Regions from separate parts of the Micromonospora sp. CNZ299 genome, predicted to be linked through region 3. Evidence: riboswitches for the same ligand, from Rfam matches in the RefSeq annotation. Region 3 holds a riboswitch; each other region holds the start of a gene.
The links. A riboswitch is a leader RNA that binds a small molecule or an ion and turns the genes downstream of it on or off. The one in region 3 is predicted to bind cyclic di-AMP.
Positions count from the first base shown of each region.

Region 1 (9,920 bases), 2.5 Mb from region 3:
CTGCCCGACTGGCAGCGCCGTGGGGTGGGCCACGCGTTGATGCACGCGGTGCTCGGGGCGGCCGACGCGCGGGACGAGCCGCTGGTGGTGCTGCTCGGGCACCCTGACTACTACCCGCGCTTCGGGTTCCGGCCCGCCGTCGAGCTGGGCGTCACCCCGCCGCAGCCGTGGGGGCCGCAGTATTTCCAGGCCCGGCCGCTGACCGCGTGGCGGGAGTCGATCCGCGGTGAGTTCCGCTACGCCGGCCCGTTCGACGACCTGTGAACCAGCCCCGGATCCGCCGGCGGCGCGCCACCGACCTGGACGGCTGCGTCGCGGGGCTCGCCGAGGTTCACCGGGTCGACAGGTACCCGCTGAACTGGCCCGCCGACCCGCACCGCTGGCTGCGCGAGCCGCACCCGGCGCGCGCCTGGGTGGCGGTCGACGCCGACGGGGCCGTCGTGGGGCATGTCGCGGTGCATCGGATCCCCGACCCGGTGGGCGGGCCGCCGGCCCGGCCGACAGCCGAGGTGGCTCGCCTCTTCGTGGTGCCGTCCGCCCGAGGGTTGGCGCTGGGCAGCGCGCTGCTGGACCGGGCCCGGCAGTGGGCGAGCAGACGCGGTACGGACCTGGTGCTGGAGCTGGCCGCCGGTGGTGCCGCGGCCGCCGCGCTCTACGAGCGCACCGGCTGGCGGCGCGTCGGGACGAGCACGGCACCATGGACCGCCCCGGACGGCAGCCCGGTGTCGCTGCGGCACTACGCGCTGCGCCACTACCCGCCCGGTTCCGATGGCCCACCCGCCAGCACGGCGAGGCGACGGGCGAGGCGGCCGACGGCCTCGCGCAACTCGGGAGGCTCCAGCACCTCCATCTCGTGATCGAGGCGTGCCAGATGCGCGGCGAGCCAGTCCAGGCTCTCGCCGCCGACGATCAGCACGCACCATCCGTCCCGGTCGTCCTCGACCCGCCCGACCTGCGGTGGCACCAACGCCCGCACCCGGTCCGGCTGGGCGTGCACCCGCACGCGGGCGAGATACCGGTACGGCGCCTCGGTCACCGACCGCTGCACGTACGCGACCGGATCCGGATGCTCGCGCGCTCGGAAGCGCCAGGTCGTCGCGGTCGCCGCGCCCATCCGGTCGAGCCGGAACGTACGCCAGTCGTCGCGGTCGACGTCCCAGGCCATCAGATACCAGCGGCGACCTGTGGTGACCATCCGGATCGGTTCCACCGTCCGTTCGCGGGCCCCACCGTCGCGGCCGGGGTAGGTGAAGCGGACCCGCACCGCGTCGCGACAGGCCCGCGCCAGGGTCACCAGCAGCTCCGCGTCGATCTCGGCCACCGGGCCCAGGAGCGTCTCCGTGGCGCCGTGCACCGCCCGCACCTCGGCACGCAGCCGCGACGGCATCACCTGGTCGAGCTTCGCGAGCGCCCGCAGGGCCGCCTCGCCCGCACCGGCGATCGTGCCGCCCGAGGCGAGACGCAGGGAGACCGCCGTCGCGATGGCCTCCTCGTCGTCGAGGAGCAACGGCGGCAGCCGGGTGCCCGCGCCGAGCTGGTAGCCACCGCCGACGCCCGACACCGCCTGCACGGGATAGCCGAGTGTGCGCAGTCGCTGCACGTCGCGGCGGACGCAGCGGTCGGTGACGCCCAGCTCGGCGGCGAGGTCGGCGGCCGTCCAGGATGGTCGCCGCTGGAGCAGCGCCAGCAACCGCAGCACCCGCTCGGTCGTTGCCTCGACGGTCACACGCCGATCGTCGCACGGATCGCGGAACGACCCTGTCCGCTATTCACGAGAGGCTGGGATCATGACCGACCAGATCACGAGACAGGGAGCTGACATGGCCCGCGACGTCCAGATCACGTTCGACTGCGCCGACCCCGCCGGGTTGGCCGAGTTCTGGGCCGAGGCCCTCGGCTACCAGTTGCAGGGACCGCCCGGAAACTTCGAATCGTGGGAGCAGGCGCTGGACGCGATGGGGGTCCCGCCGGAAAACCGCAACGACGCCTCAGCGGTGGTCGACCCCGAGGGTGTGCGACCGCGCCTGTTCTTCCAGCGGGTGCCCGAGCCCAAGCGGGTGAAGAATCGCGTACACCTCGATGTGCGGGCCGCTCCCGGGCTCACGGGTGACGAGCGGATGGCGGCGCTGGAGGCGGAGGCGGAACGACTCGCCGCATACGGCGCCACCCGACTCAGTCGCCACGAGCCCGCTCCCCCACTGGGTGCCGGTCACCTCGTCCTGGCCGACCCGGAGGGCAACGAGTTCTGCCTCGACTGATCGGGCGTTCGCCCAGCTCATTGCAGAGATGGCCACCTGCCATGCGAACATGTGTACGTGTCGCCCGGCGCCAGCATCCTGCACGCCGACCTGGACGCCTTCTACGCGTCGGTCGAGCAGCGTGACGACCCGCGCCTGCGGGGGCGGCCGGTGATCGTCGGCGGCGGCGTGGTCCTCGCGGCCAGTTACGAGGCGAAGGCGCGAGGCGTACGCAGCGCGATGGGTGGTCAGCAGGCGCGCCGCCTCTGTCCGGACGCGATCGTGGTGCCACCCCGGATGTCGGCGTACACGGCGGCGAGCCGGGCGGTCTTCGAGATCTTCCGGCAGACCACGCCACTGGTCGAGGGGCTCTCCATCGACGAGGCGTTCCTGGACGTCGGTGGCCTGTGGCGGCTGGTCGGGTCGCCGGCCGAGATCGCCGAGCGGCTGCGCCGGGAGGTTCGTGAACGGGTCCACCTGCCGATCACGGTGGGTGTGGCCCGCACGAAGTTCCTGGCGAAGGTGGCCAGCGGGGTGGCGAAGCCGGATGGTCTGCTGGTGGTCGCACCGGACGCCGAGTTGGCGTTCCTGCACCCACTGCCAGTCGAGCGGTTGTGGGGCGTCGGCCCGGTCACCTCAGCGAAGCTGCGGGAACGCCGGATCCGTACGGTCGGTGAGGTGGCCCGGCTCGGTGAGGCCGCCCTGGTGTCGCTGCTCGGGTCGGGCGCCGGCAGGCACCTGCACGCCCTGGCGCACAACCGCGATCCTCGCTCGGTGCAGGTCGGCCGGCGACGCGGCTCGATGGGCGCGCAGCATGCGCTGAGCCGCACCCCGCATGCCCCGGCGGAGCTGGATGCCATCCTCGCCGGCCTGGTCGACCGGGTCAGCCGCCGCATGCGGGCGGCGGGGCGGTCCGGTCGCACCGTGGTGTTGCGGCTGCGCTTCGGCGACTACACCCGGGCGACCCGCTCGCACACCATCGGCAAGGCGACCGCCGACACGACGCCGCTGCTCGCCGCCGCGCGCGCGTTGCTGCGAGCAGCGCTGACCGAGATCGATCGTCGTGGTGTCACCCTGATCGGTGTCTCAGTGGGCAACCTGGACGACAACCCCGTGCAACCGGAGCTGCCGTTTCACCGCGATCCTGGCGCGGAGTTGGACGCCGCGGTGGACGCGGTCCGCGACCGGTTCGGCTCAACGGCGCTGACCCGAGCGGTCCTGCTCGGCCGGGAGCCGGGCGTCGAGATGCCGCTGCTGCCGGATTGACCGATCTGCGTGCGGCGTCCCGGCGACCGCTGCGACCGGAGACACATCACAGCAGGTCGGCGGTTTAGCCGGCGGCTGACGGGTGACCCTTGTGGGGTACAGCCTGACAAGGGGGGACCCACAATGTCCGACGACGACACCAGCAACCGGCCGAGTCGCACTGCCGAACGGCCGCACGACGTAACCGACCCGCTGCTCTGGCAACTGGCGATCGACGTGCTGAGCGCCCACGAGCCGGACGACGAGGGTCAGTGCCGCAACCTTCAGTGCGCCGGGCAGTCCTGGCCGTGCGCGGCCCGCGCCGGCGCGGAGCAGTCGATGCGACTTGCCCGCAGCACACCCGCCCCGGTCGAGATGACCACCGACGGCGGCGACAACGAGGAGGGCGGCACGGGCTGGTCCGGGGAGGGCAGCGCACCGGCGCCCCGCTGGGGCTGGAACGCCGGCCCGGTCGCGTCGCACCGAGGGTCGAAGGCATCCGCCTCCGCGGCGTGACGGCTTCCCCCGGGGTACGGGCGCTCGGGCTGATCCGCACCACACGTACGAACGCTCGGCCGGTGACCCGGCCGAGCGTTCGTGTGTCATCCGTCAGAGGCTGAGCCGCTGACGCGGGAAGACCGTCAGAGGCTGAGCCGCTGACCCGGGAAGATCAGGCCCGGGTCGGCCCCGATCAGCTGCCGGTTGTGCTCGTAGAGCGACTGCCAACCGCCGGTCACCCGGTGGCTGTCGGCGATCTCCGACAGGGTGTCGCCCGGCTTGACCAGGTACGTCTGGCCGCCCGTGGTCGGCGCGGTGCGCTCGTGGTTGCGGGTCGCCGGCTGCTCCCGCCGCGAGGGCCGCTCCTGCTGCTCGGTGGGCTTCGCCGTGGACTTCGCGGTGGGCTTCTGCGTGGACTTCGTCGACGGCTTCGCGGTGGAGCCGCTCGACGAGCCGCCCTTCTTGCCGCAGGTCGGCCACGCGCCGATGCCCTGCCCGTCGAGCACCTTCTCGGCGATGGCGATCTGCTCGCCGCGGCTGGCCAGGTCGGCGCGGGCGGCGTACTTCTTGCCGCCGTAGCCGGCCCAGGTGCTCTGGGAGAACTGCAGGCCACCGTAGTAGCCGTTGCCGGTGTTGATCTTCCAGTTACCGCCGGACTCGCACTTGGCGATCGCGTCCCAGTTGACCGCGGCCTGCGCGGGGGCGGCCGGGCCGAAGAGGGCGACAGCACCGGTGACCGCACCGACGGCCAGGGTGCCGACGGCGAGACGGCGGGTGGTGACCCGTCGGTGACGGGGCGTGTAGACAGACGTCATGTGAACTTCCTCCACGCCGGCGAGGTGAGCTGTCGGGTTCGGGCCGAGGAGCCCGGCCGCACGATGGCGGCTTCACCCCGAGGTGACGTGCACCGAGGAACGTTTGGGTCCCCCGCTCCTGCCCGGGTGACTGGGTTCCACCGACCGGGGGCAGGATTTGGCGTTGCCGGCCGTGGTGTCCGCAGTGGCGAACCCGACCGACGTTAGGCACGGTCGGTGACGATCGCCCAACCCCTGTGAAGTTCTTCACCGGGGTACGCGGGGCGTCACCCCCAGCGGTTGCGGGCGGCCGGTCGGTGTGCAGTGACCACCGTGGACCGTTGCGGATCAGATGCGGTGACGGAGCCAGAGCACGATGCGCCGCAGCAACTCGACGTGCCCCGGCGACTCGTACGACAGCGCGTCGTGACCGAGTGCGTTGTAGACGATCCGGCTGCTCCCGGCCGTGCGCGCCCACACGAGCGGGTGGGTGTCGCCACCCTCGTCGTGGACGTAGAGAGTCTCGACGTCGACGCCGTCGAGCAACTCCAGGTCGGTGTAGCGCTCGTCGTGCACCTCGAAGTCCACGAGACCGGTAGTGATCGGGTGCTCGATGCGCTGGCGTTCACCACCAGGAGGCGGGCGCCGTCGAGCGCTGCCGCGAGTTGGTCGACGGTGGTCACGATCGCCACCGGGCCCGCGTCGCCGACGAGCTTGGCGATCGCCGCGCTGGTCTCGGACAACGGGTGCCAGGGATCGGCGTGCGGGCCCTCCCCGCTGAAGATCACTGTGTCGACCGGCATGACCGTGCTCCGCTCTTCATTTGGACGGTTTTCGAAATCACGAAATCAACAGGCAACGCTGGGACTTCATCTTCGTCGAGGATCCGCGGACCCGGGCCGCCGTCGCCCGACTGTGGCGACTCGGGCTGATGGCACCGCCACCCGCGTCGGGCGGCACCGGGCCGGCCTTCAGCAGGATGGACTTCGCCTCCGAGCAGTGGGGCCGGATCGCCGGCAGCCTGCAACACCTGGCGGATCACCTGCACGAGGTGCCGCTGCTGCTCATCCCCTGTCTGCGGGTCGAGTCCCGCGCCGAGCTGGCCAGCGTGCGCGGGCAGGCCGGGGCCTGGGGTTCGGTCATCCCGGCGTTCTGGAGCTTCATGCTGGCCGCTCGGGAACGCGGGCTCGGCACCGCGTGGACCACGAGCCATCTCAGCTACGAAAGGGAGATGGCAGACCTGCTCGGCATCCCCTACGACACCGTCGTGCAGGTGGCGCTCACGCCGGTGGCGTTCACCCTGGGCACCGACTTCAAGCCCGGTCCGCAGGCCGACGCGGACGGGTTCGCCCACTGGAACCGCTGGTAGCCGGCCGCCGCCGGCGGCGGGCCACCCGGTGACCCGGGAAGCCCGCCGCTTGGCGGGGTACGCCAGCTACAGGGTGCGCGCCAGCCGGTCGGCGAGCGTCCGGGTGAAGCGGGCCGGGTCGGTCAGCTCACCGCCCTCGGCGAGCACCGCCAGGCCGTAGAGCAGCTCGGCGGTCTCGGTCAGGGCCGCCTGGTCGCTGCCCTGCTCGTGGGCCTTGCGCAGCCCGGACACCAGCGGGTGACCGGGGTTGATCTCCAGGATCCGCTTGGTCGGGGGAACCTCGTGCCCCATCGCCCGGTACATCTTCTCCAGGGTCGGCGTGAGGTCGTGGGCGTCGCCGACGACGCAGGCCGGCGAGGTGGTCAGTCGCGACGACAGGCGCACCTCCCGGACGCTGTCGGTCAGGGTGGTGCCCAGCCAGTCGAGCAGGGCGGCGAACTCCTGCCGCTGCTGCTCGCGCTCGGCCTCGGCCTGCTGCTTCTCCTCGTCGGTGTCCAGGTCGATCTCGCCCTTGGCGATGGACCGCAGCGGCCGACCGTCGTACGCGCCGACCCGCTCGACCCACACCTCGTCGACCTGGTCGGTGAGCAGCAGCACCTCGTGGCCCTTGGCCCGGAACGCCTCCAGGTGCGGCGAGTTCTCGATGGCGGCCCGGGACTCGCCGGTGGCGTACCAGATGTCGCTCTGGCCGTCCTTCATCCGTGAGACGTAGCCGGCCAGGTCGGTGGGCTCGGCGGGGTCGTGGGTGGAGGCGACCGACAGGAGGTCCAGCAGGGTGTCGCGGTTGTCGGTGTCGTCGATCAGCCCTTCCTTGACCACCGCGCCGAACTCGGTCCAGAAGGTGCGGTACCTCTCGGCGTGGTTGGCCTTGAGGTCCTTGACCGTGGCGAGGATCTTCTTCACCAGGCGACGGCGGACGATCTGGATCTGCCGGTCCTGCTGGAGGATCTCGCGGGAGATGTTCAGCGACAGGTCGTGCGCGTCGACCACGCCCTTGACGAAGCGCAGGTAGGTCGGGACCAGCGCCTCGCAGTCGTCCATGATGAAGACGCGCTTGACGTAGAGCTGGACGCCGCGGCGGCCCTGCGGGGAGAACAGGTCGAGCGGGGCGTGGCTGGGCAGGAACAGCAGCGCCTCGTACTCGAAGGTGCCCTCGCCCTTCATGTGCACGACCTCGAGCGGGTCGGCCCAGTCGTGGCTGACGTGCTTGTAGAACTCGTTGTACTCCGCGGCGTCGACCTCGTCGCGGGGTCGAGCCCAGAGTGCCTTCATCGAGTTGAGGGTCTGCACCTCGCTGGTGGCGGCCTCGCCGTCGGCGCCAGGCCGCTCGACGCTCATCCGGATCGGCCAGGCGATGAAGTCGGAGTATCGCTTGACGATCTCCCGGACGGTCCACTCGGCGGTGTAGTCGTGCAGGTTGTCCTCGGTGTCGACCGGCTTGAGGTGCAGGGTCACCGTGGTGCCCTGCGGCGCCTCGTCGACCGACTCGATCGAGTAGGTGCCCTCGCCGGTGGACTCCCAGCGGGTGCCGCCGGTCTCGCCGGCCTTGCGGGTCAGCAGGGTGACCCGGTCGGCGACCATGAACGCGGCGTAGAAGCCGACGCCGAACTGGCCGATCAGGTCCTGCGAGGCGTGGGCGTCGGCGGATTCGCGCAGCTCGCGCAGCAGCTCGGCGGTGCCCGACTTGGCGATGGTGCCGATCAGCTGGACGACCTCGTCGCGGGTCATCCCGATGCCGTTGTCCCGCACGGCGAGGGTACGGGCGTCCCGGTCGACCTCGAGGGCGACGTGCAGGTCGTCGGTGTCGGCGACGAGGTCCTTGTCGACAAGCGTGGCCAGTCGCAGCTTGTCCAGGGCGTCGGACGCGTTCGAGATGAGTTCCCGCAGGAAGACGTCCTTGTTCGAATAGATCGAGTGGACCACCAACTGGAGGAGCTGACGCGCCTCGGCCTGGAATTCCAACGTTTCGGCCTGGTTGCTCACACCGTCTCCCATCTCGGCTCGTGCGGAGGTTCGCGGAAAGGATACGAGCCATCACCGGCAGGGTTGTGGCCGCCTCGGGGTCGCATTCCCGATTCAGGGGGGTCACCGTCGTGACGTAGCTGACTTTGGTAAACGTAAGTCAGGTCGGATAGCGTGACGGCCATGAAGATCGCTGGAAGCACCGCTCTCGTCACCGGCGCCAACCGTGGCCTCGGCCGACACCTGGCCGCCGAACTCCTCGCCCGGGGCGCCACCGTCTACGCCGGCGCCCGCAACCCCGACAGCGTCGACCTGCCCGGCGTGACACCGGTCCGCCTCGACATCACCGACCCCGCCTCGGTGGCCGCAGCCGCCGAGCTGGCCGGGAACGTGAACCTGCTGATCAACAACGCCGGCATCGACACCCGGACCGATCTGCTCGACGGCGACCTGGACCTCGTCCGGCTGGAGCTGGAGACCCACTACATCGGCACCCTCTCGACTGTCCGGGCGTTCGCGCCGGTCATCGCCGGCAACGGCGGCGGAACGATCCTCAACGTGCTCTCCGTGCTGTCCTGGTTCGGCTTGCCGATCCACGGGGCCTACAGCGCCGCCAAGTCCGCCGAGTGGTCGATGACCAACGTCCTTCGCGTCCAGCTCGCCGAGCGGGGCATCCGGGTCGCCGGCCTGCACGTCGGCTACCTGGACACCGACATGGCCGCCGACGTCACCGGCCCGAAACTGGACCCGGCGACGATCGCCCGGATCGGGGTGGACGGCATCGAGGCCGACGCGTACGAGATCCTCGCCGACGATCTCAGCCGCCAGGTGCAGGCCGGGCTGGCCGGCGGCGTCGCCGCGCTCTACCCGCAGCTCCCCTGACCCGCAACGCGACGAGCCGCCGCCGGGAAGCCCCGGCGGCGGCTCGCTTCTGCGGGTACGCGGTCAGCTCGCCTGCAACGTCACGTCGTCGATCACGAAGCTGGTCTGCAACGACGAGTCCTCGGTGCCGGTGAACGTGAGCGTCACCGTCTGCCCGGCGTACGCGGCAACGTTGAGCGTGCGCTGGACGTAGCTGGTGGAGGCGTTGAGGTTCGAGTACGTCGCCAGCGTGGTCGAGCCCATCCGCACGGTCAGCTTGTCGTACGCCGTGGACGTGGTCGTCTCGGCGGTGTCGATGCGAGTCCAGAACGACAGCGTGTAGCTGGCGCAGCCGGCGGGCACTGTCACCGACTGGGACAGGGTCTCGGTGCGGGTGCTGCCGTACCCGTTGAGCCACGCCTTGTATGACCCGGTCCGGGCCGGCTTGCTGCTGGAGTTGGTGATAACGCCGGAGGACGCCGTCCACACTGTGGCGCCGCTCTCGAAGCCGCCGTTGCCGATCACCTGGGTGGCCGCACAGCCGCCGGTGCCGGTCACGGTGAGAGTGAGGGTGGCGCTGCGGGTGACCGAGCCGGTGCCGGTGACCGTCACTGTGAAGGTGCCGGTCGCGGCGCTTGACGACGCGGTGAGGGTCATCGTCGACGAGCCGCCGGAGGTCACCGAGGACGGGCTGAACGAGACGCTCACCCCGCTGGGGGCGCCGGAGGCGGAGAGGCTGACCGACTGCGCCGAGCCTGCCGTGGTGGCGGTGGCCACCGTGGCGGTGGTGCTGGCGCCCCGCGCGACGGTGCGCGTCGTGGGGCTGACCGCGACGGAGAAGTCGTTGGTGGGGGTGCCGCCGCCAACGGCGAGCTGCCACAGCGCGTACGCGACACCGTCGGCCGCCCTGTTCAGCACCGTCGCGCTGACGTTGGCGGTGGTGTCACAGGCGCG
Region 1 is NZ_PEFG01000001.1:4,421,005-4,430,924, reverse strand. It holds gene CLT68_RS20030 (GNAT family N-acetyltransferase) at 1-264, shown strand, start outside; gene CLT68_RS20025 (GNAT family N-acetyltransferase) at 261-857, shown strand; gene CLT68_RS20020 (helix-turn-helix transcriptional regulator) at 752-1,726, opposite strand; gene CLT68_RS20015 (VOC family protein) at 1,821-2,258, shown strand; gene dinB (DNA polymerase IV) at 2,316-3,503, shown strand; gene CLT68_RS20005 (hypothetical protein) at 3,627-3,998, shown strand; gene CLT68_RS20000 (LysM peptidoglycan-binding domain-containing protein) at 4,124-4,795, opposite strand; cyclic di-AMP (ydaO/yuaA leader) riboswitch at 4,796-4,968, opposite strand; gene CLT68_RS33400 (ThuA domain-containing protein) at 5,123-5,389, opposite strand; gene CLT68_RS19990 (nitroreductase family protein) at 5,598-6,143, shown strand; gene htpG (molecular chaperone HtpG) at 6,210-8,138, opposite strand; gene CLT68_RS19980 (SDR family oxidoreductase) at 8,289-8,987, shown strand; gene CLT68_RS19975 (M28 family peptidase) at 9,051-9,920, opposite strand, start outside.
Region 1: another riboswitch for cyclic di-AMP. It lies ahead of CLT68_RS20000 (LysM peptidoglycan-binding domain-containing protein); the one in region 3 lies ahead of CLT68_RS09150 (VldE C-terminal domain-containing protein).

Region 2 (9,920 bases), 5.0 Mb from region 3:
ATCACCATCCGGGCCTGCCAGACGCCCTGCCCGCCGGGGTGCAGGTGCAGCTCGGGGTGGTCGTTCGGCTGGTCAACGGTCACCGTCAGCTGTGGAGTGGGCGCGAAGACCATCACGTGCCCGCTCACCGGATCGTCGCCGTTCATGATGTCCGCCTCCAGCACGGTCGGGTGATTCCTCACTGAACGACCTTAATGCGCCAACCGGTGACTGGGCGTGTCATCGGGCCGGCCCGGGCCGGCCCTCGGACATTGCCAGCCAGACATCGGTACGGGACGATCGTGCGACCATCGACGGCGGGAGACGGTGTGCTCAGCAGCGATACCTTCAGCTACACCGTGCAGGCCCGGTGTTCGCCGGCCGAGGCGGCGGCGCTGCTCAGCGACCTGACCCGGCAGGGTGAGCTGCACCCGTTGATCGTCCGGGTCCGCCGACTGCCGCCCCGACCCGGTGCGCAGGCCAGCTACACGATCAACGACCGGCTGGCTGCCGGCCCGCTGCGCTTCCGGACCACCTACCACGCGGACGTCCTGATCAGCGAGGACGACGAGATCGTCATGGTGGCCCGCCAGTGGCCGGCCACCACCGTGCGTAACCACACCCGGCTGCGCCCCGAGCCGGACGGCCTGACCCGGATCGACGTCGACATCACCCTGACCGCGCCGACCCCGCTGTTCCGGTACGCGTTCCGTCAGGCCCGGGCCGCCCACCTCGCCCTGGCCACCCGCCTCGGCGCTGCCCTCGACCGCACCGGCGACCCGCCGCCCCCAGCCTGACCCGAGCGCGGGACGGCAGTGGGGTCACCGGTTGCGGGCGCGGCCCGCCAGGGCGGGCCGCGCGGCGGGACGCCGTCCCCACGGCTTGTACGTGGACAGCACCGTCGCAATGATCATCAGGCTGGTCGACACCGCGGGGGCGATCACCAGGTCGGCACGGTCCCGTGTGGGCAGGGCGGCGCCCACCGCTCCGGCGTGCCGCAGATTCGGGGTGAGCAGGAACAGCACCAGCCCGACCATCACCGTGGTGAGCACCAGCTTGACCACCACCCACCGGTAGCGCAGCAGGCCCCACGGGGTGAGCAGCGAGCTGGCGACACCGATGAGCCAGACCAGGACGCTCAGCGGCGCGAACAGGACGGTGCCGACCAGCGCGCCGACCGGGTAGAGCACCGCAGGGTCGGCACCACGCTGCACGGCGATGCCGAGAGTGAGCAGCACCAGGTCGGCGCCGAGCCAGCCCAGCGAGGTGACCAGGTGCAGGGTGAGCAGCCCCTTGCGGGCGCTGGGTGGGATCCGAGGCATACCGCGATGCTGCCCGCCGACCGCCGCCGGGTCGTCCGACGAGCGACGACATCAGGGGTACGCCCGGCGACGTAGCCCGGTCGGACAGCTCTGCCCGGACGAACGTGATGCCTGTGAGTCATCAAGATGACTCACAGGCATCACACACTTTGGGGAACGGCCGGATCAGTAGACCGACAGGTGCACGTGGTTGGTGTGGTCGCTGGACGGGTCGCCACCCGCCCCGCTGTAGGACTTCCATCCGCTGCTGGGCAGCCAGATCTGCCTGTACCAGATCACGTACAGCACGGCGAGCCGGTCGGCGTTGCGGATGAAGTACGCGGCCAGGTTGTTGCCGTACGTCTTGTCGCCGCCGGTGGCGTCGCCGCCGAAGCCACCCTTCTGGGCGGCGAAGTCGCAGGCCCGGCCCTTCGGGTGCTCACCGGAGCCGCTGGGGCGGTGACAGGAGACGTACCGGGTGAAGCCGGCGGCCTTGGCCTGGTTGAGGGCGTGCAGTGTGCGCGGGGTGATGCAGCCGCTGGCCGGTGTGGGGTCGTTGACGCTGCACGTCTCCGACGGCCAGGAGCCGTCGGAGTTGCGCGGCGCGGCCTTCGCGTTGGCGGCGGAGGTGCCCCGGTTGGAGTCGGTGTCGGCGGCGGGCTGCGGCTTGGGGGTGGTGGCCACGGTCAGGGCCCGTTCGGCCTGCTCCTTGCGCTTGGCCATCACCGCGACCTGCTTGCGCTGCTCGTTGATCTCACCGTTCAGGGCGACCTGGGTGCGGTTGGCCTCGTCCTTGCTGCTGAGCAGGTCGCGCAGCACCCGGTCCTCGTTGGCGGCCACCGCGTCCAGTGCGGCTGCCCGGTCCATGAAGCCTTCCGGGCTGTCGCTGTTGAGCAGCGCCGACATCGCGCTGAGCCGACCGGTGCGGTACGCGACGCCGGCGATCTCGCCGACCTTGCCGCTGCGTTGGTTGAGCTCGACCTCGATGGTCTTCAGTTGGGTGGTGAGCTGCTGCTGCCGCTGCACCGAGGCGTCCAGGGCGCGCTTCGCGTCCAGGTAGCCCTTGCTGGCCGCCTCGAGTTGGGCTCGCAGCGCGGGGGTGCCGCCCTCCTCGTCGGAGTCGGGGGCGGCGGCCCGCAGGCCGGTCGGGGGAGCGGCCGAGGCGGTGCCGGCCGGGAGCGCGACGCCGAGGGCGAACATCGCGACGATCAGGGCCGCCAGTCGGGCGGCGGGTGGTCGTGCTGGTGCCACTGTGCATGTCCTTCCGTCAGCCGCCGACCGGGTTAGCTGACGGGTTCGGGACGGAAGATCCCTACCGCTGACGCGGATGCACCCCAGGTACGTGGTTCCCCGGTTCGCCCTCGCGGGCGATTAGGCGGCGACCACCACCGGCGCCGGGAGGGCGCCGCCTGGTGGAGGCCGGGACCGAGCCTACCGGTGCCAGTGGGGTGGCTGCAGCCAATGTGACCGAAGGTGCGTTCGTCGTCACGAGAGGCTGCTGTCACCACTCGATCGAGCCACACGCTCCGGAGGCGGCACCCGGCTCGATCTGCAACGTCGCGTGCTCGATCCGGAAGTCGTCGTGCAGGGCCGTACGCGCGGCGGTGAGCACCGCGCCGACCTCCGCCCCGGGTGCCATGGTCAGGTGTGCGGAGGCCACGTCCATGCCGGAGGTGAGCGTCCAGACGTGCAGGTCGTGCACCTCGACCACACCGGGGACCGCGGCCAGTCGGTCGTGCACGGCGGTCACCTGGAGGTGCTCCGGGGCGGCCTGCACCAGGATGCGGACGGCGGCCCGTGCCAGCCGCCAGGTGCGCGGAAGGATGAACACGCCGATGGCGACGGCGACCAGCGGGTCGGCCCACCACCAGTCGGTGACGGTGATGAGCAGTGCGGCGCCGATCACGCCGACCGAGCCGAGCAGGTCGCCGAGCACCTCCAGGTAGGCACCCTGAAGGTTGATGCTCTCCCGGGCTCCGGCGCGGAGCAGGGCGAAGGCGGCGATGTTGGCGAGCAGGCCGAGCACGGCCACCGCGAGCATCGGGCCGGCGATGACCTCGTGCGGGTCGCCGAAGCGGCGGATCGCCTCGATCACCACGTAGATCGCGACGCCGGAGAGCAGGACGGCGTTGGCCAGCGCGGCGAGCACCTCGAGTCGGTAGAGCCCGAAGGTGCGCTGCGGGTCACCGGTGGCCCGCCGGGTCGCGGTGATCGCAGCGAGCGCCATCCCGATGCCGAGCACGTCGGTGAACATGTGTCCGGCGTCGGAGAGCAGGGCGAGCGAGCCGGTGTGCAGGGCGGCCACCGCCTCGACCACCATCAGGGTGGCGAGCAGCCCGAATGCCGCCCAGAGGCGGCCCCGGTGCTGGTGTGCGGCATTGGCGACGGACCCGTGGTGGTGGTCATGACCTGCGCCCACGAGAACCACCCTCCGCCGCCAGCCGGGACCCGGTCAAATGTATGTTCACATCGCTATGTATGCAAGTGTAGGGGTGGCAACTCTCGCCGGCGGCTCGCCAGCACGGATCAGCCGGTCGGGTCGATGGTGGTGAGGCGCTGCGTGGCCCGGGAGAGCGCCACGTACAGGGTGCGCACCCCGGCACCCGGATCCGCCCGGATCTCGCTCGGGGCGACCAGCACGACCCCGTCGTACTCCATGCCCTTGGCCTCCAGGCTGGTGACCACCTGGAGCCTCGGCGCGCCGAGTGCGGCGACCCAGCCGGCGACCTCGTCGCGGCGGGGGACCGGCGTGATCACGCCGACGGTGCCCTCCACCTCGGCCAGCAGGCCGGCGGCCGCCTCCACTGTCGCGGTCTCCAACCCGCTCGGGGGCACCGCCAGCTCGACCGGGTCGACCCCGGTGGAGCGGACCGCGGTCGGCAGCGGCAGGTCAGGATAGAGCCGGCGGATCTCCGCCGCCGCCACCGCGAAGATCTCCGAGGAGTTGCGGTAGTTGGTGGTGAGCGTGAAATCGTGCCGCTTGCGCCGACCCAGCGCCTGGTCCCGGGCCCGGTCCAGCTCGTCGGGGTCCCCGGTCCACGCGGTCTGGGCGGGGTCGCCGACCACCGTCCAGGAGGCCAGACGGCCACGTCGACCGACCATCCGCCACTGCATCGGTGAGACGTCCTGCGCCTCGTCCACGACCACGTGCGCGTAGTCCCGGTAGTCCTCCGGGCGCTCCCGGGCCGCCGCACGGGCGGCCCGTTGCCGCTCGCCGAGGGTACTCAACTCGCGTACGCCGCCAGCCAGCTGGAACGGGTCGCGCCGGGCCTTTGCCGACTGCGCCGGCTTGCCGAGCAGGGAGTCCAGCTCGTCCAGCAGCGCGATGTCGGCGATGGTCAGCCCGGTCGTGTCCAGGTGCCGGTACGCGGCGCTGAGCAGCCGGATCTCCGCGGAGGAGAGGATCCCCCCGGCGTACCGGCGCAGGCGGTCCGGCTGCGCCAGCCAGCCCAGAACGTGTCGAGGGTGCAGCCGGGGCCACCACGCCTTGAGGAACTCCCGGAACTCCGACCGCTCGGCGATCTCCGCCTCGAAGGTCCGCTGGTCCGGCAGTCGAATGCCCACCTCACGGGCCTGCGCCCAGAGCGCGGCGAACACCCCGTCGAAGCCGGCCCGGCGCACCTCGTTGCGGCGGGCACCCCGTTGCAACGCGCGGTCCCGGATCCGGTCCAGTGCCGGCCGGTCCAGCCGCAGCAGCGTGCCCCGGTAGAGCAGCCGCAGCTCACCCGGGCCGCCCGGCACCGCGTCGCGGGCAGCCCGCTCCAGCACCCGACGCATCCGCAGCGAGCCCTTCACCGCCGCCACCTCGGGCGGGTCGGGGCGGGTGGCGCTCATGCCCGGGAACAGGGTGCCCAGCGAGTGCAGGGTCGCGGTGTCCTCGCCCAGCGACGGCAGCACCGAGCCGATGTACTCCACGAAGACCGACGACGGGCCGACCACCAGGATGCCGCCGCCCGCGTACCGGCTGCGGTCGGAGTAGAGCAGGAAGGCGGCCCGGTGCAGGGCGACAGCGGTCTTACCGGTGCCGGGGCCGCCCGCGACGATCGTGACCCCGGAGCCGGGGGAGCGGATCGCCTCGTCCTGTTCCCGCTGGATGGTCGCCACGATGTCCCGCATGCCCCGGCCGGTGGCCTTGGACAGGGTGGCCAGCAGCGCGCCGTCACCGACGACCGTCATGCCCTCCGGCGCGGCGTTCGGGTCGAGCAGGTCGTCCTCGATGCGGGTGACCCGCTCGGCGCGGGACTGGATCGTGCGGCGGCGCACCACGTCCAGCGGCTGCGCCGGGGTGGCCTGGTAGAAGGCGGCGGCGGCCGGCGCCCGCCAGTCGACGACCAGCGTGCGGGCGTCCTCGTCGCGGATGCCGAGGCGCCCGACGTGCAGCACCTGACTGTCGCGCAGGTCCAGCCGGCCGAAGACCAGCCCCTCGTGCTCGGCGTCCAGGGTGTGTCGCCGCTGCGCCGCGTGGAAGACCATCGCGTCGCGCTCGACCAGCGCCCCGTGCGTGCCGACCCGAGCCATCCGGTAGCCGTCACGCTCGGCGCGGACCGCCGACTGCCGCAGTTCGGCGAGTCGGGCGTACACCCTGTCGAGGTGGCGTTGCTCGACGGCGATCTCCTGCTCCAGGCCGGTCTGGTCGGTCAACGCACGCTCCTTCGAAGGTCGCCGGCAGGCGGCGGAAACCGCGCAAGCCAACCGCAGAAGGGTACGGCCCCCGGCCCGGCCCGCCGCGCCCGAGGTGCGGCAACGCGCTCAGACGCCCGTCCCGGCGGGCGTCTGAGCGCGCTGCGGTGCGGCGAGCACCCGGCGCAGGACGCCGGTGAGGGCGGCGTTGACCTCGTCCGGGCGCTCCATCATCAGCATGTGCCCGGCGCCCGGGCAGACGGTCAGCTCGGTGGCCGGCAGCGCCGCCGCGATCGACTCGGCACAGGGCGGTGGGGTCAGTCGGTCCCGGTCGCCGACCAGGGCGGCGGCCGGCAGGTGGGCCAACGCGGCGAGGGTGTCCAGTCGGTGCTGGGTGCCGATGGAGGCGCGGAACCCGCCGATCGAGCGCAGCGAGGCACGAGCCACCGCGGAGGTCACCAGGCGGATGTCGGAGGGCTCGCAGCGGTCGCCGAAGAGCATCCACCGGATGCTCGGTTGCAGCGCGTTCAGCAGGGCCCGGGGCGCTCGCCACGACCCGCATCGGGCGAGCACTCCGGCTCCGGTCGTCTCGGCCAGCCGGATCAACCGGGCGATCCGCGGCGAGAGCCCGTAGACGGTGTGCGTGTGCCCCTCGGCGGTGGTCGAGACGAAGACCAGCCCGGCCGTACGGGCGGCGAAGTGCGTGGGGTGGCGGTGGGCGTACTCCATGATCGTCATGCCGCCCATCGAGTGCCCGACCAGGACCACCGGCCCGGGAGGCGCCACCGCGTCGATGACCGCGGCCAGGTCGTCACCCAGCTGGGCCACTGTGGCCGTGGGCAGCGCCATGCAGCTGGAGCGGCCGTGCCCGCGCGCGTCGTAGGTGACCACCCGCACCGCCCCGCCGAGCGGCGCCGCGGTGAGCGCATCGACCTGTCGGTGCCAGGCGCGCCCGTCCAGCGTCCAACCGTGCAGCAGGATGGCGGTCACCGGGGCGTCCGTCGGCCCCCTGACCTCGACGTTGAGCCGCACACCGTCCGGCAGACCCACCTCGAACCGCTCCGGCATCGCCGCCTCCCAGGGCCGCCCAGCATCACCAGCACCGGGATACCCGGCGGTAACACGGGCTACCCGCCATCAGACCACGTCAATCGCGCCGGGGCTAACATTCCCGACCGCGCCCGTGGTCGTCGGCGGGGGACCAAGCTGAACGGCATGGGGTCGTCGGGGGCGTCCATGGGCGGGGCGGCGGGGCAGGGACGGCAGGCCGGGGGTACGCCCCGCGCCGCGCTGGCCGACCTGCTCTCCGGCAACCGGCGGTTCGTCAGCGGCCAGCCGATCCACGGACACGACGTCACCGCCGCCGCGGCCGCCTCCGGCGATCAGCAGCCGTATGCGGTGGTGCTCGGCTGCATCGACTCCCGGGTGCCGCTGGAGGCGATCTTCGACCAGACCTTCGGCGCGATCTGCGTGATCCGTACCGGTGGGCATGTCCTCGACCGCGCGGTGTGCGGCTCGATCGAGTACGTGGTCGGCCAGCTCGGCGTACCGCTGGTGATGGTCCTCGGCCACGAGCGGTGCGGCGCGGTGGGCGCGGCGGTGGACGCGCTGCGCAGCGGGCAACGTCCCGGGGGGTCGCTGGCGCACCTGGTGGACGAGATCGCCCCGGCGGTGACCGAGGTGGGGATCGACGACCCGGCGGTGCATCCGCTGGCGATCCGCCGGCACGTCCGGCGAACGGTGGGCACGCTGCGCGCCGACGACCTGCTGGCCGGGCCGATCGCCGCCGGAAGGGTGGCCGTGGTCGGTGGCCTCTACGACCTGGCCACCGGTGAGGTCGCGCTGCTCGATCCGGGCTGAACCCGCCCCGACGCGCTCGACCGTGGCCTTCTCGATCTCACGCCGGACACGCGAAAGCGCCCGCCGGGACTCCCGGCGGGCGCTTTACGTGTTGCGGTGGGAGAGCTCAGCCCTCGAAGACGCCGGCCGCGACCAGGCGCTTCTCGGTGGCCTCCCAGCCGTCACCCGGGTGGGTGGCAGCCAGGTTGTTGATCTCCGCCCGGATCTTGGTGGCGTGACCGGCGGCGGCCAGCACGCGGATCTCCTCGACGAAGGCGTCGGAGTCCGTACGCAGGTGCGCGGTCTTGCCGTTGGTCAGGTTCCGCACGTAGGCGTGCTTGCCGCCGTTGAGCGGGATGAGGTACTTGAACTCGCCCAGCACGCTGAGGGCGCCACCCTGGCCAGCCTGGCCGGCCCGGACGGACGCGCGCGCGGTCTTAGAGGTGTTGCTCGCCACGGAGGTACTCCTTGCAAGACGTACGGGAGGACTGGACGTCCGGGGGCTGTGTGCGGGCCGCACTTGACTCGGCTCGCGAAGGTGTAACGCGGCATAAGCCGCCGGTGGAACTGTACATGACCACGACATCACGCTGGTTGTCGCGGTGTCCTGAGAGGCAACGGCGACCACCCGTCCGGCTATTCCACCCGGCGATTTTTCCGATTCCCTGGCGCACCACCCGTCACAGGAGTAATCATGTGTTGCAGGAACCACCTGGGTGGACGAGGTCGTAGGGGAAGACGCACCTCGCTCTCCGGGAGGTCACCGTGCCAACGCGTGGCGTCGTATACGTCCACTCGACCCCGCTCGCCGTGTGCTCACACGTCGAGTGGGCGATCGCGCGCGTCCTAGCCGCGCCGGTCAACCTGCAGTGGACGGCTCAGCCCGTCGACCCCGGCGCACGCCGGGCCGAGTGCGGGTGGACCGGTCGTCCGGGAACGGGCGCCGAGCTGGCTGCTGCCCTACGGCAGTGGCCCATGATCCGTTTCGAGGTCACCGAGGAGCCGAGCGCCGGCGTCGACGGTGAACGCTTCATGTACGTGCCGGCTCGTGGCCTGTTCCGGGCAACCGTCGGCGTGGCCGGCGACATCCAGCTCGGCGAGGACCGGCTACGGGCGCTGATGGTCTCCTCGCGGGCCCCGGAGGCGCTGGCGCACGCCCTGGACAAGGCGCTCGGCACCGCCTGGGACGCCGACCTGGAGCCCTACCGGTACGCCGGCGACGGCGCCCCGGTGACCTTGCTCACCCGGGTCGGCTGACCCGACCGTCGATCGGCTGGCCGCACGCCCCCGGGAGGGTGCGACCGGTAAGGTCAAGTTGCCCCGATAAGGGGGAAGCTGGTGGGATGGGCGGCGTGTCGAATCGCCCGTGGCGCGCCACCGTCGCAGTCGCCGCCCTGACCGCCCTGCTCGTCTCCGGCTGCTCAAGCGACCCCGAGCGCCCCGCGCCGACACCCAGCCCGGCCGGCACATCCGCAGCCCCGAGCGCACCCGCCGCGCCGCCGGCCACCGACCCGGCCGCCCGGGCCGCCGCGCTGGTCACCACGCTGTCCGACGAGGACCTGGTCGGTCAGGTGCTGATGCCGTACGCCTACGGCGACTCCGCGACCAAGGTCTCGGCCGGCTCGGCCGCCGGCAACCAGGCCCTCGCTGGGGTCGACACCCCCGCCGACATGATCAGCAAGTACCGGTTGGGTGGCCTCATCCTGGTCGGCTTCAGCGCCGACGACCCGACCAAGGGCAACCAGGAGACCACGAACGTCGACAACCCGAAGCAGGTGCACGAGCTCACCAGCGGGCTGCGTACCGCCGCCGGTCGGCTCGCCGCCGGCCCCGCGCCGCTGCTGATCGGCACCGACCAGGAGTACGGCGTCGTCACCCGCGTGACCGACGGCGTCACCGTGCTGCCCAGCGCCCTCGCGGCGGGCGCGGCCGGCGACCCGAAGCTGACCGAGGCCGCCTGGCAGGCCGCCGGCGCCGAGCTGGCGGCGATGGGGATCAACGTCGACTTCGCCCCGGTGGCCGACGTGCTGGCCACCCGCAGCACCGTGATCGGCTCCCGGTCGTACGGCTCGGACCCGAAACAGGCCGCAGTGCAGGTGGGCGGCGCCGTCCGCGGCCTCCAGGCGGCCGGGGTCGCGGCCACCCTGAAACACTTCCCGGGGCACGGCCACAGCGCCGACG
Region 2 is NZ_PEFG01000001.1:6,920,848-6,930,767, reverse strand. It holds gene CLT68_RS31300 (PfkB family carbohydrate kinase) at 1-113, opposite strand, end outside; gene CLT68_RS31295 (SRPBCC family protein) at 309-776, shown strand; gene CLT68_RS31290 (hypothetical protein) at 801-1,301, opposite strand; gene CLT68_RS31285 (coiled-coil domain-containing protein) at 1,467-2,531, opposite strand; cyclic di-AMP (ydaO/yuaA leader) riboswitch at 2,537-2,668, opposite strand; gene CLT68_RS31280 (cation diffusion facilitator family transporter) at 2,782-3,699, opposite strand; gene CLT68_RS31275 (AAA family ATPase) at 3,807-5,921, opposite strand; gene CLT68_RS31270 (alpha/beta fold hydrolase) at 6,030-6,968, opposite strand; gene CLT68_RS31265 (carbonic anhydrase) at 7,116-7,760, shown strand; gene CLT68_RS31260 (hypothetical protein) at 7,867-8,196, opposite strand; gene CLT68_RS31255 (DUF3145 domain-containing protein) at 8,505-8,996, shown strand; gene CLT68_RS31250 (glycoside hydrolase family 3 protein) at 9,083-9,920, shown strand, end outside.
Region 2: another riboswitch for cyclic di-AMP. It lies ahead of CLT68_RS31285 (coiled-coil domain-containing protein); the one in region 3 lies ahead of CLT68_RS09150 (VldE C-terminal domain-containing protein).

Region 3 (9,920 bases):
TCCATACCCATTGCCAACCTCCATTGCAAGCGTCGCTACAACACCAGCAATACCCCGGTCATCACGGGTCCAACCATTCCCCTCGTCACAGTCCGCGATCGGCGGTGGCCGAGCGGAACCGTCGCAGCCGCAGACTGTTGGCCACCACGAAGACCGAGGACAGCGCCATCGTGGCACCGGCGATCATCGGGTTGAGCAGCCCGGCGGCGGCCAACGGCAGGGCCGCCACGTTGTAGCCGAAGGCCCAGAACAGGTTGCCCCGGATGATGCCGAGCGTGCGTCGGGACAACCGGATGGCGTCCACCGCGGCGTCCAGGTCACCCCGGACGAGAGTGAGGTCGGACGCCTCGATCGCCACGTCGGTGCCGGTGCCCATGGCCAGCCCGAGGTCGGCCTGGGCCAGCGCCGGGGCGTCGTTGACCCCGTCGCCGACCATCGCCACCGACCGCCCCTCGGCCTGGAGCCGCTTGACCACGTCGACCTTCCCGGCCGGCAGCACCTCGGCGATCACCTCGTCGATGCCCACCTCGGCGGCGACCGCCCGGGCCACTGTGGTGTTGTCCCCGGTCAGCAGGACCGGAGTGAGCCCCAGCGCGCGCAACCGGGCCACCGCCGCCCGACTGGTCGGCCGCACCACGTCGGCGACCGCGAGCACGCCCCGGGCCTGCCCGTCCCAGCCGGCGACGATCGCCGTACGACCGGCGGCCTCCGCGTCACGCACGGCCCACTCGACCTCCGGCGGTACGTCGATGTCGTGCTCCCGCAGCAGCCGGGCCCGACCGACCAGCACGACAGTTCCGTCGACAGTGCCGGTCACGCCCAGCCCTTCGAGGTTGCGGAAGCCGGTCACCGGGGGCAGTGCGCCGGCCTCGGCGGCACCCGCGGCGACGGCACGGGCGATCGGGTGCTCCGAGGCGGCCTCCACCGCGCCGGCGAGCCGGAGCAGCTCGGCGCGGTCCTCCCCGCTCGCCGGCACCACGTCCACCAGCGTCATCCGGCCGGTCGTGACGGTGCCCGTCTTGTCCAGCACCACGGTGTCCACCCGGCGGGTCGACTCCAGGACCTCCGGCCCCTTGATGAGCACACCGAGCTGCGCGCCCCGGCCGGTGCCGACCAGCAGCGCGGTCGGCGTGGCCAGGCCCAGCGCGCACGGGCAGGCGATGATCAGGACGGCCACGGCGGCGGTGAACGCTGCGGTCGGGCCGGCTCCGGTGCCGAGCCACCAGCCGAGAGTGCCGACGGCCAGCGTGATGACGATCGGCACGAAGACGCCGGAGATCCGGTCCGCCAGCCGCTGCACGGCCGCCTTGCCGCTCTGCGCCTGCTCGACCAGATCGGCCATCCGGGCGAGCTGGGTGTCCGCGCCGACCCGGGTCGCGGTGACCACCAGTCGGCCGCCCGCGTTGATGGTGGCGCCGACCACGCCGTCGCCGGGGCCGACCTCGACCGGCACCGACTCACCGGTGAGCATGCTGGCGTCCACGGCGGAGGTGCCCTCGTCGACCACCCCGTCGGTGGCGATCTTCTCCCCGGGACGGACCACGAACCGGTCACCGACGACGAGCCGGTCCACCGGAATCAGGGTCTCCACCCCGTCCCGCAGCACCGCCACCTCCCTGGCCCCGAGTTCGAGCAGGGCGCGCAGGGCGGCACCGGCGGTCCGCTTGGAACGGGCCTCGAAATAGCGACCGGCCAGGATGAACACCGTCACCCCGGCGGCCGCCTCCAGGTAGATGTTGCCGGCACCGTCGGTGCGGGTGATGTCGAAGCGGAACGGGTGCGTCATCCCCGGCATGCCGGCGTCGCCGAGGAAGAGCGCCCAGAGCGACCAGCCGAACGCCGCCAGGGTGCCAAGCGACACCAGCGTGTCCATGGTCGCCGCGCCGTGCCGCAGATTGGTCCAGGCGGCCCGGTGGAACGGCAGCCCACCCCAGACCACCACCGGGGCGGCCAGGGTCAACGACAGCCACTGCCAGTAGTCGAACTGCCAGGCCGGGACCATCGCCAGCAGGACCACCGGCACGCTCAGCGCCACCGACACCCAGAGCCGGGTACGCGGGCCCTTCAGCGGGTCCACCGACTGCTCTTCCGTCGGCGCGCTGGGCAGTGCGGCCGTGTAGCCGGTCTTCTGCACGGTCTCGATCAGGTCGTCCGGTGTGACGGCGTCGGCGTACCGGACGGTCGCCTTCTCGGTGGCGTAGTTGACTGTGGCACTCACGCCGTCCATCCGGTTGAGCTTCTTCTCGATCCGGGCGGCGCAGGCTGCGCACGTCATCCCGCCGATCGCCAACTCGATCCGGTTCGGCGCCTCGGGCAGTGGTCTGCTGCTGGTGGTGGTCATCGTCTGGTCCCGTCAGTTGTGCCCGTGCCCGGGGGTGCCGTGGTCGGCGCCCCCGGTCGGTGCGGGTCCGCTCGGGTCGCCCCCGGTGGATGGGGCGTCGGCCGCTGGAGTGCCGGCCGCTGGGGTGCCGGCGACGACGGTGAACTCGGCGGTGTGCACCGCCCCGCCGTGCCGGAAGTCGAGGTAGAGCCGGTAGCTGCCAGCCGACGGCACCTCGGCGAGGAAGGTGACCGCGGGGCCGGGCCGGGTCCGCCCGTCGCCGGGAGTCCCGTCCGGGTGCACGTGCAGGTACGCCAGGTCACCCCGGCGCAGAGCCACCAGGTGCCCGTACGCGCCCAGGTAGGGCTCCAGGTCGGCGACCGGCTGCCCGCCCCGACTCACCGTCAGGGTCAGCGGTGAGGTGCGGCCAGGCTGCGGCGAGCCGGCCAGGGTGACGGTGTAGCCGTCGACGGTGGTGCTGGTCGAGGGGGCGGGCAGCGGCCGTTCGGTCAGCTCACCGGGGACGGTCACGTCCACCCCGAGGGTCAGCGCCTCGCCTCCGGTCGGGGTGAAGTCGGCGAACGCCCGCCAAAGCCCGGCACCGGCCAGCGGGGTGTCAACCCGCCAGGTGCCGTCCGCTGCCAGCTCGGGGTGCACGTGACGGAAGCCGGAGAGGTCCCGCCGGGCGACGATCAGGTGCATCTGCTTGTCGTGCGCCACGTCGTACCGGGTCACCGGTTGACCGTCCGGCCCGGCGATCCGGAAGGCGAACTCGTCCGCCTGGGTGTCGACCGGTTCGAGGGTGTAGCCCCGGTCGGAGACGAGCAGGCCGCCGGGGAGCCGGTCGGTCGTGTCGTCGTGCTCGCCCGTCGCATGGGCGCCGTCGCCGTCGTGCCGGCCCTCGACCACCGGGGCGCGGTCGACGACCCGGCCGATCCCGTACGTCGTGCCGAAGACCGCCGCGAGGCCCACGGCGAACCCGGCCAGTCTCGTCACGGTGCGCATGCCCGTCCTCCGATCACGCGTCGACGAGGTCGTAGCCGGCCTCGTCGACGGCAGCCCGGACAACTGCCGGGTCGAGGGGCTGGTCACTGCTGACGGTGACCCGGCCGGCCGCGAGGTCGACCTGGACGTCCTGCACGCCTGGGATCGCGCCGACCTCGGCGCTCACCGCGCTGACGCAGTGCCCACAGGTCATGCCCTGCACCTGGTACGTCGTGTTGACCATTGGAACGCCTCCCTGAACGGATTACCCGTACCCGGTGGGGGTATCCCACCCGAAGACGACCGTACCATACCCCCCAGGGGTACGCTATCCTGGTTCGCATGACCACACCCACCCCGATCCGCGGGTACACCGCCAGCAAGGACCAGCTGCTCACGCGGCTCCGCCGCGTCGAGGGGCAGGTCCGCGGCATCGAGAAGATGGTCGACGACGACCGCTACTGCATCGACGTGCTCACCCAGATCTCCGCCATCCAGGCCGCACTCGACAAGGTGGCGCTGGGGCTGCTCGACGGGCATGCCCGGCACTGCATGCACGAGGGGGCGGCCGAGGGCCGGGCCGACGAGATGGCCACCGAGATGATGGCGGCGGTCGGCCGGCTGATGAAGCGCGGCTGACGCCCCTCAGTCCGGCGCCGGGTCGAGACGGACGCGGCGCAGCAACTGCGCGTTGAGCGCCACCACGATGGTGGAAGCGGACATCAGCACCGCTGCCACCGCCGGGCTCAACGCCACGCCGGCCCAGGCCAGCACACCCGCCGCCAGCGGCAGCGCCACCACGTTGTAGCCCGCCGCCCAGGCCAGATTCTGTCGCATTTTCCGGTACGAGCCCCGGGACAACCGGACCACGGCACCCACCCCGCGCGGGTCCGAGGACGCCAGCACCACCCCGGCGGACTCGATCGCCACATCGGTGCCCGCGCCGATCGCGATACCGACGTCCGCTCGGGCCAACGCCGGAGCGTCGTTCACCCCGTCACCGACCATCGCCACGATCAACCCTCGCCGCTGGAGCTCCGCCACCCGGTCGTCCTTCTCCCCCGGCAGCACCTCGGCGAAGACCTCGTCGACACCGGGCCGGAAACCGACCTCGGCCGCGACCGCCTCGGCGACCGGGCGGGCGTCACCCGTGATCATGGCGATGGTTCGGACGCCCTCGGCACGCAGCTCGTCGACGGCCCGCCGGGCCTCCGGACGCACCTCGTCGGTCAACGCGAACGCGCCGAGCACGGTGTCCGGCAGCCGCACCAGATGCAGCACCGCCGCACCCCGCGCCGACCACCGCTCGTTCGCCGTCACCAGTTCCGTCGGGAGCGACAGGCCCAGTTCCCGCAGCAGCGCCGGCCCGCCCACCGCGTACTCCGTACCGTCGATCGTCGCCTGCACACCGCGGCCCGGCAGCGACCGGAAACCGGCGGCCGGGGCCGGGCCTGCGTGTCCGGCCGCCGCCACGATCGCCCGGGCCAACGGATGTTCACTGTCCGACTCGACACCCGCCGCGATCCGCAGCACCTCGTCCCGCCCGATGCCCGGCACCGTCACCACGTCGGTGACCGCGTGCTCGCCCCGGGTCAGCGTGCCGGTCTTGTCGAAGAGAACCGCGCCGACCGTCCGCATCCGCTCCAACGCCAACCGGTCCTTGACCAGGATTCCGGACCGCGCGGCCAACGCGGTGGAGAGCGCGACGACCAGGGGGATGGCCAGACCCAGCGCGTGCGGGCAGGCGATCACCAGGACGGTGACCGCACGCACCACCGCCTCGTCGGGCTGACCGAGCGCGGTCCAGACCAGCACGGTCAGCACGGCGGTGCCGGTGGCCACGTAGAACAGCGCCGCGGCGAAACGGTCGGCCAGCAGTTGGGTCCGCCCACCGGAAGCCTGGGCCTGCGCGACCATGCGCTGGATGCCGGCGAGTGCGGTCTGCTCACCCAGCGCCTCCACACCGACCCGGATCGCCGAGTCGGTGGCGACGGTGCCGGCCACCACCCGATCACCCGTCGACCGGGCGACCGGCCGCGACTCCCCGGTGATCATCGACTCATCCAGTTCGGCGCCGCCATCGATGATCCGCCCGTCGGCCGGCACCCGCCCGCCCGGGCGGACCAGCACCACGTCACCGACCCGCAGACCGGTCACCGGCACCGCCTCGACCCGGCCATCCGCCGCCACCCGCTCGGCCTCGTCCGGTAGCAGCGCGGCCAGCGCCACGAGCGCTCCCCGGGCCTGCCCGATGGCCTTCATCTCCTGCCAGTGCCCGAGCAGCATGATGGTGACCAGCGCGGCCAACTCCCACCAGAAGTCCAGGTCGAAGACGCCCACGCTGGTCGCCAGGGACGCGGTGTACGCCACGGTGATCGCCATCGCGACCAGCAGCATCATCCCGGGCGCCCGGTCCCGCACCTCCCGGACCGCACCGACCAGGAACGGCCAGCCGCCCCACCAGAACACCGCCGAGCCGAGCACCGGACCCACCCAGGAGCGGCCGGGAACGTCCCAGCTCAGACCCAGCTGGTCCCAGACCAGGTGGCTGGCCAGGACCACCGGGATGGTGAGCGCCAGGCAGACCCAGAAGCGACGACGGAACATCGCCGGATCGTGCCCGGCGTGCTTGTCGTGCCCGGCGTGCTTGTCGTGCCCGGCGTGCTTGTCGCGCCCGGCGTGCTTGTCGTGCCCGGCTCTCTCCGGCGGCCTGGCCGGGGTGGCGTGCCGCTCATGGCCGGGATCGGGCGGTAATTGAGCGGGCATGTGTCCAACATGCCTGGCCGGGGACCGGCACGCGAGCGGTTCGGCGGCGACACTCCGTCACGACCTGCGTCCCCGGGCCGGGCTGGTTAGCATTCCCCACGATGACCCCCCGCATGCCGCTGCACGAACGGGCACCGGCGCCGCCACCCGGTGGCGTCGCTCCTGGCCGCCCGGGCCGGGCACTGACCATCCGTGATCGGGTGGTCGCCGGTCAGCGATCCGCCGCGTCTCCCGCCGCGATTCCGCAGTGCGGATGAACCGACCGGTCCACTGACACGTACCCCGCACCGGATCGTTGGGAGTCTCGCCTTGGGTTCCGACCACACCCGCCCCGCTCCGTCCGCCCCGCCCCGGGTCCGGCGGATCCTCATCATGACGGTGGTGCCCCTCTTCGTCGCCACCGTGCTCGCAGCACTGCTGCTCTGGCCGCGCGGTGGGGCACCGGAGACCGACGGCGGGGCGGATGTGCCGCGCTTCCCCGGCACGGTGACCCGGGTGGTGACCGAACCATGCCCGCCGACGCCGTCGAGCCCGGAGGGCACACCACGCGTCGGCGGCGGGCCGTGCGGCACTGTCGACGTCCGGGTGGACGACGGGCCGTCCGCCGGCCAGCAGGTGCAGACACCGGTGCCCGACGGGCCCGGCGCACCCCGGGTCGCGGTCGGCGACGAGGTCATCCTGGTCGAGCTGACCGATCCCACCGATCCCACCACCAGCAACTGGAACATCTCCGAGCACCAGCGTGGCACCCCGATGCTGTGGTTGGCGGTGGTCTTCGCCGCGGCGATCGTCGCGTTCGGTAGGTGGCGGGGTCTGGCCGCGCTCGCCGGGTTGGCGGCCAGCTTCGCCATCCTGCTCACCTTCGTGCTGCCGGGCATCGGCGCCGGCAAGTCACCCCTGCTGATGGCGGTGGTGGGTGCCGCCCTGATCATGTTCGTGGTGCTCTACCTGACGCACGGGGTCACCGCACAGACCTCGGTCGCGGTGCTCGGCACCCTGGGCAGCCTGGTGCTGACCGGCGTGCTCGCCACGATCGCGACGGCGGCAACCCACCTCACCGGCTTCGGCAGCGAGGATGCCACCACGCTGTCGATGTTCCAGGGCGACGTGGACCTGCACGGTCTGCTGCTCGCCGGGATCATCATCGGCTCGCTCGGGGTGCTCGACGACGTGACGGTCACCCAGGCGGCCACCGTCACCGAGTTGGCGCACGCCAACCCCGGCCTGACCCGGTTGCAGCTCTACCGGGCCGCGACCCGGGTCGGCCGCGCGCACATCGCCTCCACTGTCAACACCATCGTGCTGGCATACGCGGGCGCGTCGCTGCCCCTGCTGCTCCTGCTCACCGCCGACGCGCGGCCGATCGGGCAGATCCTCACCAGCGAGTTCCTCGCGCAGGAGATCGTCCGCAGCGCGGTCGCCACCCTCGGCCTGATCGCCGCCGTGCCACTGACCACCGGGCTGGCCGCAGTGGTGACCGCGGCCGGGCGTGCGGACGCCACACCGTCCACCGACGCTTCCGCCCCGCGACCTCAGCCGGACCGGTCGGAGGCACTGGCCGCACTCATCTCACCGCGAGCGGGTCGCCCCGACGACCCGGAACCGACGCGGACCCCACCCCCATCCACCGCCACCGACGGGTGGCCGGAGCCGAACAGGAGCACGGATACGGCATGGTGACACTCCTCAGCGTGACCAGATCGGGCGTCCACCCTGAGAACCACGTCACTGGTCACTCAACGCTATGGCGAAATGACGCTTTTGGTCGGCATCCAGGCGTAGCTCACCCGGCCGACTCTCGGGTAACCTCGCTGCCGGTTACCGATGAAGGCGCGAAGCGGCGCCTGCGGTGCCACCGCCCAATCGCCAACCGGCGAATCGGGGACCCAGGTACGTGGGGTGAATCCGCGTCAGCGGTAGGGGCCACTTCCGCCCCGAACCCGTCAGCTAACCCGGTCGGCGGTCGACGGAAGGGAACATTGTGACGGCACCCCTACGCCGCTGGTTGACACCCGTGGTGGCCGTGATCGCCGCATTGACCGTGCTCGCCGGGCCCCTCCCGGCCCACGCCGCCCCGACGACCCCCACACCGTCCGGGCACGAGGAGGACGGCGAGCCGAAACTGCTCACCGACGTCATCGAGCAGGCCAACCGCGACTACTCCGCCGCCAAGTCCCAACTGGACAAATCCAAGAAGCGGCAGTTGGAGCTGGCCCGGGAGGTCGACCGGGCCAAGGCCGACCTGGACGCGTTGACCCCACAGGTCGGGCTGATCGCCGCCCAGTCGTACCGGACCGGCCGGATCGGCGCGCTCGCGATGCTGCTGGAGAGCAAGGCTCCCGACGCCTTCGTCCAGCGCGCCGCGGTGCTCGACGAGATGAACATGGTCAATGAGAAGAAGCTCGCCGAGGTCAACACGGTGAAGGCCCGCGCCGAGCAGGCCAAGCTGGCCCTCGACGCGGAGGTCCGCGAGCAGCAGAAGCAGACCGCCCTGATGGCGAAGCGGAAGAGCGAGGCGGACAAGGCGCTCTCCCTCGTCGGCGGCAAGGGCTTCACCGGCGGCCTGGTGGACGCCACCTCGAAGGTGGCCAAGATCGGCCCGGGTCGCACCGCCGACGGTGACTGGAAGCCGCAGTCGTGCAGCGAGAATGACCCGACCACGTCCGGTTGCGTCACGCCCCGCACCCTGCACGCGTACAAGGAGGTCAAGGCGGCCGGCTACAACCGGTTCGTCGGCTGCTACCGCTCCGGTGGGCCGTGGGAGCACCCGAAGGGCCGTGCCTGCGACTGGTCGCTGCAGAAGAGTGGCTTCGCCCCGTGGCACAACGATGACACCCGGAGGTACGGCAACAACGTCGCCGCCTTCCTCATCCGTAACGCCGACCGGCTGGGCATCTACTACGTGATCTGGAACCGGCAGATCTGGTTCCCGGCGACCGGCTGGAGTTCGTACAGCGGGCCGTCGAACCACACCGACCACGTCCACATGTCGCTGCTCTGACCCGCTGAACCCTCGCCGAGGGCCGTTCCGCGTCGCGCGGAGCGGCCCTCGTCGCGTCAGGCGGCGGCGGGCGCGGCCGGGTCGAGGGGCCCGGCCTCCTCGCCGAGCGTCGCGAAGCCGGCCGGCACGGCGGCCACCGGGCGGACCGCTCCGGCGGCGAGCCGGTACGACACACCGACCACCGCGCACCGCCCCTGCGCCACCTCGTCGGCCAGCACCGGCGACTGTCCGAGCAGCGTCTCGACGGTCTGTGCGATGTGGATGTCGACGATGCCGTCGATGTCCTGCACACCCTCGGTCTCGGCCCGGCGCAGGCTGGGCAGCACCGCGTCGACCACCGCCCGCAGGTGCCCCTGAGGTTGGGTGCCGGTCGTGGCGACCTCCCGGGCCGCCTGCACCGCACCGCACGAGTCGTGCCCGAGCACCACCACCAGCGGGGTGCCCAGCACGGTCACCGCGTACTCCACGCTGCCGAGCACCTCGGGGCCGGCGGTGTGGCCGGCGGTGCGGACCACGAACAGGTCGCCCAGCCCGCGGTCGAAGATGATCTCAGCGGCCAGGCGGGAGTCGGAGCAGCCCACGATCACCGCGAACGGGTGCTGCCCGTCGGCCACAGCGGCCCGGTGCCCGGCGTCCTGGTTGGGGTGGCGGGGGGCGCCGCCGACGAAGCGCCGGTTGCCGGCGACCAACTCGGCGTACGCGCGGGCCGGCTCGCTCAGCGCCGGGGCGCGGTCGGTGGTCCGCTGCGGGCCCGGCTGTCCGCCGGGCGTTCCGGAATGACTCATCCCCGCACCTCGTCTCGACGCATCTGACCTGGTCAACCGGCTCTTGAGCCGGGCCGGCGGCGGG
Region 3 is NZ_PEFG01000001.1:1,902,120-1,912,039, reverse strand. It holds gene CLT68_RS09185 (CsbD family protein) at 1-11, opposite strand, end outside; gene CLT68_RS09180 (heavy metal translocating P-type ATPase) at 86-2,341, opposite strand; gene CLT68_RS09175 (hypothetical protein) at 2,354-3,325, opposite strand; gene CLT68_RS09170 (heavy-metal-associated domain-containing protein) at 3,339-3,548, opposite strand; gene CLT68_RS09165 (metal-sensitive transcriptional regulator) at 3,647-3,943, shown strand; gene CLT68_RS09160 (heavy metal translocating P-type ATPase) at 3,950-6,070, opposite strand; gene CLT68_RS09155 (YibE/F family protein) at 6,380-7,750, shown strand; cyclic di-AMP (ydaO/yuaA leader) riboswitch at 7,917-8,047, shown strand; gene CLT68_RS09150 (VldE C-terminal domain-containing protein) at 8,052-9,071, shown strand; gene CLT68_RS09145 (carbonic anhydrase) at 9,128-9,856, opposite strand.